2 linked regions of the Pseudoduganella dura genome follow. The protein of the gene in region 1 binds, or shares a complex with, the protein of each later gene. Links are inferred from orthologs where the notes say so. Each region holds a gene or a part of one and is shown in the gene's direction. Other genes may lie near its edges. The genes, in order: moaE and moaD.

Region 1 (3,311 bases):
GAGTACAAGCGGCTGGCGGCCTGGGCGCGCTGGGGCGGCAACGTGTCGCGCGAGGAACTGGTGCACGCGGTCGAGGAATTGCCTGCGCAAAACCTGCCGATGAGCGAACTGGCGAAGAAAGTCAGCGCGATGCGCGAGCGCTGGAAATCGCTGGACAGCGTCTCCGGGGCCGCGCCGAAGAGCCTGTGGGAGAAATTCGACGCCGCCTGCACCGCCGCCTATGCGCCGGCCGCCGCGCACTTCCGCCAGCTGGCCGACGAGCGGCATGCCAGCGCGGCCAGGGCCCAGGCGCTGGTCGACGAAGTCACCGCGCTGGTGGCCGATTCGCCGGCCGCGCGCGAGGACTGGCGCAGCCTGGCATCGTCGTCGCAACGCCTGCGGCAGGCATGGAGCCGGCTGGGCACCATCGACCGCAAGGACAAGAAGCGCCTCGACACCGCGTTCGGCAAGGCGATGGACACGCTGATGGCGCCGCTCGAGGAGCAGCGGCGCATCGAGGTGGCGCGCCGCGAGCAGCTGATCGAGGAAGTCTACAAGCTCGATCCGGCCGAGCGGCACACGGTGGACACGCTGCGCGGCCTGCAGGAAGCCTGGCAGGGCCATGCCAAGGCGCTGCCGCTGGAACGCCGCCAGGAGCAGGCGCTGTGGCAGAAATTCCGCGCCGCCTGCGACACGATCTTTGCCCGGCGCAAGGAATCGGCCCACGCGGCCGACCACGAGCGCAAGGCGCACCTGCACGCGCGCGAGGCGATCTGCGCCGGGCTGGAAGGCTTCACGGCGGAAGGCGACGACAAGGCGCGGCAAGCGGCGATCGGCAAGGCGTTGCGCGATGCCGCCGCGGCGTGGCATGCGAGCGGCGTGGTGCCGCGCGCGGCCGAGGCGCGCATCGAGACGCGCTACCGGGCCGCCGTCGCCAGGCTGCAAGGCGAGGCCGATGCGATCCGCAAGCGCGCCGGTGCCGCGCAGGCCAACGCGCTGCGCGACAAGCTGCGCCTGGTGCAGGCGCTGGAGAATGCGCTGGCCGCGCCCGGCCCGGTCGATGCGCAGGACTGGAGCGCCCGCTGGGCGGCGTTGCCGCCGCTCCCGGCGGATTACGAACGCACGCTGCATGCCCGCTTCAATGCCGCGCTGCAGGCCGCCGCCGCGGATGCCGCGCCGCGCGGCGCCTATGCCGGCACGCTGGAAGCGAACCGCTCCCGCCTGCTGGCCGAAGTGCTGCGGCTGGAGATCGTGGCCGGCATCGACAGCGGTGCCGAATTCGCGCGCGACCGCCTGAAGATGCAGGTCGAGGTGCTGCAGGATTCGCTGAAGTCCGGCCACAAGGCCGGCCATGCGGGCGCGCAGGCGGCGCAGTTCGTGGCGCTGTGCGCCATGCCGGCGCTGGTGGACGACCGCACGGCCAGCCGCATCGAAACCCTGTTCCGCCGGGTCGGCGCGGAGGGCCGATGAGCGGCGGCGGGACCAGCCGGGTGCGGGTGCAGCACGAGGATTTCGACCTTTCCGCCGAGGTGGCGCGACTGCGCGCCGGGAACAGCAAGACCGGCGCGGTGGTCACGTTCGTCGGCACCGTGCGCGACCTGAACGACGGCGCGCAGGTGGCGGCGATGGAGCTCGAGCACTACCCGGGGATGACCGAAGGGTCGATCGACCGGATCATCGACCAGGCTGCCGCGCGCTGGCCGGTGCACGACGCGCTGGTGATCCACCGCGTGGGGCCGCTGCTGCCGCGCGACCAGATCGTGCTGGTGGCCGTGACGTCCGCCCATCGCGGCGAGGCGTTTGCCGCCTGCGAGTTCATCATCGACTACCTGAAGACCGAGGCGCCGTTCTGGAAGAAGGAAGAAACGCCGGACGGGGCGCGCTGGGTGGACGCGCGCGTGTCCGACGATGCCGCCCTGGACAAGTGGCAGGATCCGGCCTGAACTGCGGTGCCGTTCCCTGCCGGCGGGCTCTCCCGACGGGCCTCCCTGAAGTGCAGTGCTTGCGGAGGTAATGCTCCCGGGTGCTTGAAATAGTACGTGCGCATCCGCACTTTATCGGAAGATAAAACAAGGAGCCGAGCACCATGCGTCAAGACAAACTCACGACAAAACTTCAGGAAGCGCTCGCCGATGCCCAGAGCCTGGCTGTCGGCGGTGACAACCCCTATATCGAACCCGTGCACCTGCTGACGGCCCTGCTGAACCAGGACGACGGCAGCGCTCGTTCGCTGCTGCAGCGGGCCGGCGTCAACGTGGGCGGCCTCGCCGCCGCCCTGAAAGGCGCCGGCGAGCGGCTGCCGAAGGTATCGGGTACCGGCGGCAACGTGCAGGTCAGCCGCGAATTCGTCAACATGCTGAACCTGGCCGACAAGGAAGCGCAGAAGCGCGGCGACCAGTTCGTGTCCAGCGAGATGGTGCTGCTGGCACTGGCGGACGATAAATCCGATGCCGGGCGGCTGGCCAAGGAAAACGGCCTGTCCCGCAAGTCGCTGGAAGCGGCGATCGATGCCGTGCGCGGCGGCGGCAAGGTCGATTCGCAGGAAGCCGAAGGCCAGCGCGAATCGCTGAAGAAATACACGATGGACCTGACCGAGCGGGCGCGCCAGGGCAAGCTCGACCCCGTGATCGGCCGCGACGACGAGATCCGCCGCGCGATCCAGGTGCTGCAGCGCCGCACCAAGAACAACCCGGTGCTGATCGGCGAGCCCGGCGTGGGCAAGACGGCCATCGTCGAGGGCCTGGCCCAGCGCATCGTCAACAACGAGGTGCCCGATTCGCTGCGCGGCAAGCGGGTGCTGTCGCTGGACATGGCGGCATTGCTGGCCGGCGCCAAGTACCGCGGCGAATTCGAGGAACGGCTGAAATCGGTGCTCAACGAACTGGCCAAGGATGAAGGCCAGACCATCGTGTTCATCGACGAGCTGCACACGATGGTGGGCGCCGGCAAGGCCGAGGGCGCGATGGACGCCGGCAACATGCTGAAACCCGCGCTGGCGCGCGGCGAACTGCACTGCGTGGGCGCCACCACGCTCGACGAATACCGCAAGTACATCGAGAAGGACGCCGCGCTGGAGCGCCGCTTCCAGAAGATCCTTGTCGACGAGCCGAGCGTGGAAGCGACGATCGCGATCCTGCGCGGCCTGCAGGACAAGTACGAGCTGCACCACAAGGTGGAGATCACCGACCCGGCCATCATCGCGGCGGCCGAGCTGTCGCACCGCTACATCACCGACCGCTTCCTGCCCGACAAGGCGATCGACCTGATCGACGAAGCCGCCTCGAAGATCAAGATCGAGATCGACAGCAAGCCCGAGGTGATGGACAAGCTGG
Region 2 (3,102 bases), 1.2 Mb from region 1 along the record:
ATGCCGAGCGCCCGGCCGGCTTCGAGGATATCGAATCGCTGCCGCAGAAGTACACGGTGATGCCGCCCGACGTCGACAAGATGAAGGCGCTGATCGCGGCCAACACCAGCGCCGCCGAAGCGGGCCTGTAGGCATGGCGGGCGAGCGCAAGCCGATGCTGTCGCGGCAGGAGGCGCTGGACTTCCTGCTGGCGGCATGCCGCCCGGTGACGGATGTCGAAACGGTGCCCACGCTGGATGCGAACGGCCGCGTGCTGGCCGCCGACTGCGTGTCCGGCCTCGACGTGCCGGCGCAGGACAATACGCAGATGGATGGCTACGCGGTGCGCGCCGCCGATTGCGCAGGCGGCGATGCCGTGCTGCCGGTCGTGCAGCGCATCCCCGCCGGCCATGTCGGCACGCCGCTGCAGCCCGGCACGGCCGCCCGCATCTTCACCGGCGCGTTCATTCCGGCAGGTGCCGATGCCGTGGTGATGCAGGAGCAGTGCGAAACCAGTGGCGATACCGTCACGATCCGCCATGCCCCCCAGTCGGGCGAATGGATCCGCCGCGCCGGCGAGGACATCACGCGCGGCAGCGTGATCCTGCCGGCCGGCACGCGGCTGCGCAGCCAGGAACTGGGGCTGGCCGCCTCGGTGGGCCTCGCCAGCGTGCCGGTACTGCGCCGCGCGCGCGTTGCCGTGTTCTTCACCGGCGACGAGCTGACGATGCCCGGCGAGCCTTTGGTGCCGGGCGGCGTCTACAACTCGAACCGTTTTACCCTGCGCGCGCTGCTGGAAAACCTGGGTTGCGAAGTGACCGACTTCGGCATCGTGCCGGACAGCCTCGATGCGACCCGCGCCGTGCTGCGCCGGGCGGCGCAGCACAGCGACCTGATCATCACGTCCGGCGGGGTGTCCGTCGGCGAGGAAGACCATGTCAAGCCGGCGGTCGAAGCCGAGGGCAGGCTGGACATGTGGCAGATCGCGATCAAGCCGGGCAAGCCGCTGGCGTTCGGCGAAGCGGGCAATGCCTTCTTCATCGGCCTGCCGGGCAATCCGGTATCGAGCTTCGTCACGTTCCTGCTGTTCGTGCGGCCGTTCCTGCTCAAGCTCCAGGGTGCCGCCGCCGCGCGTCCAGCGCTGGCCTTTTCCGTGCGCGCCGACTTCGACTGGAAAGGCGACCGCCGCAACGAGTTCCTGCGCGCGCGGATGAACGCCAACGGCGGGCTGGACCTGTTCGCCAACCAGGGTTCGGGCGTGCTCACGTCCACCGTGTGGGGCGACGGGCTGGTGGACAACCCGGCCAATCAGCCGATCCGCGCCGGCGATGTCGTGCGCTTCATCCCGTTCACCGAATTGCTGTATTGACCAACGTATGCGAATCAACCTGAAATTCTTTGCCAGCGTGCGTGAAAAGCTGGGCAGCGGCGGCGAAACCATCGGCGTGCCGGCCGATGTGGCCACGGTGGGCGCGCTGCGCGATCTGCTCGTCGCCCGCGGCGGCGCGTGGGCCGAGGCGCTGGGGGAGGGCCGCGCGTTGCGGATGGCCTGCAACCAGCGGATGTGCGACGCAGGCGAAGCGTTGACCGAGAACGCCGAGGTGGCGTTCTTCCCGCCCGTGACGGGCGGCTGAGCCTTACTTCTTCTTCGCGTGCGCGGTTTGCTCGGGAGCGGCCGCGTCGCACATCGCGCAATGCACGGCCTTGCGGTAGCGGTTCCACGCCACGCCCGTGAAAATCGCCGCGGCCACCGCGGCCCAGATGGCGGCGCTGGCGATGTCCTGCAGGGTGGTGGTGCCTTTCGCCCATTCCACAACCGCGAGGATGGCGAACAGCGGCACGGCCGCGAGCAGGTAGCGTGTGATCCAGAAGAGCGGGCCCATCGGGTTCCTCCAGCGGTGATTTTGCCTCCAGTATGCCGGGGCCGGGCGCGTTTTGCACTACAATCTCGCTCCTCATGACGAACCTAGCACCCCCTCCTGCGACTCCCCCGGACAATGCCCCCGTTTCCCGCCCGCGCGTGGCGATCGTCGGCGGCGGCCCGGCCGGCCTGATGGCCGCCGAAACGCTGGCCCGCGCCGGCACGTTCGACGTCCACCTGTACGACGCCATGCCTTCCGTCGGCCGCAAGTTCCTGCTGGCCGGCCGCGGCGGCATGAACATCACGCATGCCGAGCCGTATGAACAGTTCGTGACGCGCTACGGCGCTCGCGCCGCCGCGCTGCGGCCGATGCTCGACGCGTTCGGCCCGGAAGCCGTGCGCGCCTGGGTGCATGGCCTGGGCATCGAGACCTTCGTCGGCACGTCCGGCCGCGTGTTCCCCACCGAAATGAAAGCCGCGCCGCTGCTGCGCGCGTGGCTGCACCGGCTGCGCGAAGCCGGCGTGCAATTCCACCAGCGCCACCGCTGGATCGGCTGGACCGAAGGCGCGCTGCGTTTCGATACGCCGGCCGGCGAACTGCTCGCGCACACCGACGCCACGGTGCTCGCCCTCGGCGGTGCCAGCTGGGCGCGTCTGGGTTCGGATGGCGCCTGGCTGCCGGTGCTGGCGCAGCGCGGCATCGGCGTGGCGCCGCTGCGGCCGTCCAACTGCGGCTTCGATGTGGCATGGAGCGCCGTGTTCTCGGAACGCTACGCGGGACAGCCGCTGACGACGGTCGCCGCGACCTGGACCGATGGCGCCGGGCAGCGCGTACGCAGGCAGGGGCAGTTCGTCGTGACGGCGACCGGTGTCGAGGGCAGCCTGATCTACGCGATGTCCGCGCCGGTGCGCGACCAGGTGGAGGCGCACGGCGGCGCCGTGGTCGAGCTGGACCTGCTGCCCGATCTATCCATCGAACGCGTGCTCGGGGAAGTCGCGCGGCCACGCGGGTCGCGCTCGATGTCGAGCCACCTGCAGGGCCGGCTCGGCATCAAGGGCGTCAAGGCCGGATTGCTGCATGAATGCCTGAGCAAGGATCAGTATGCCGATCCCGTTACGCTGGCGCGCGCCCTGAAGGCATTGCCGCTGACGCTGGGCGCGCCGCGGCCGATCGACGAAGCCATCAGCAGTGCCGGCGGGGTGGCGTTCGAGGCGCTCGAAGGCACGATGCTGCGCGCCATGCCGGGGGTGTTCGTTGCCGG

What was found.
Region 2: the proteins of moaE (region 1) and moaD are in contact, whole or in part, in a crystal structure (PDB 1FMA), measured with the Escherichia coli proteins. The link is inferred for Pseudoduganella dura from one-to-one orthologs.

Annotation. Positions count from the first base shown.
Region 1 is NZ_WNWM01000002.1:5,209,897-5,213,207, forward strand. Bases 185-3,183 are described here. They hold moaE (molybdopterin synthase catalytic subunit MoaE), read left to right. Parts: upstream 185-1,445; coding sequence 1,446-1,922; downstream 1,923-3,183. Other genes in these bases: GJV26_RS22875 (DUF349 domain-containing protein), read left to right, coding at 185-1,449; clpB (ATP-dependent chaperone ClpB), read left to right, coding at 2,066-3,183. Outside these bases: more of GJV26_RS22875, read left to right, coding at 1-184; more of clpB, read left to right, coding at 3,184-3,311. UniProt on the Escherichia coli protein: Converts molybdopterin precursor Z to molybdopterin. This requires the incorporation of two sulfur atoms into precursor Z to generate a dithiolene group. The sulfur is provided by MoaD.
Region 2 is NZ_WNWM01000002.1:6,396,078-6,399,179, forward strand. The notes cover bases 195-2,984. They hold moaD (molybdopterin converting factor subunit 1), read left to right. Parts: upstream 195-1,355; coding sequence 1,356-1,613; downstream 1,614-2,984. Other genes in these bases: GJV26_RS27635 (molybdopterin molybdotransferase MoeA), read left to right, coding at 195-1,348; GJV26_RS27645 (hypothetical protein), read right to left, coding at 1,617-1,862; GJV26_RS27650 (TIGR03862 family flavoprotein), read left to right, coding at 1,937-2,984. In the rest of the region: thrC (threonine synthase), read left to right, coding at 1-131; more of GJV26_RS27635, read left to right, coding at 134-194; more of GJV26_RS27650, read left to right, coding at 2,985-3,102. UniProt on the Escherichia coli protein: Involved in sulfur transfer in the conversion of molybdopterin precursor Z to molybdopterin.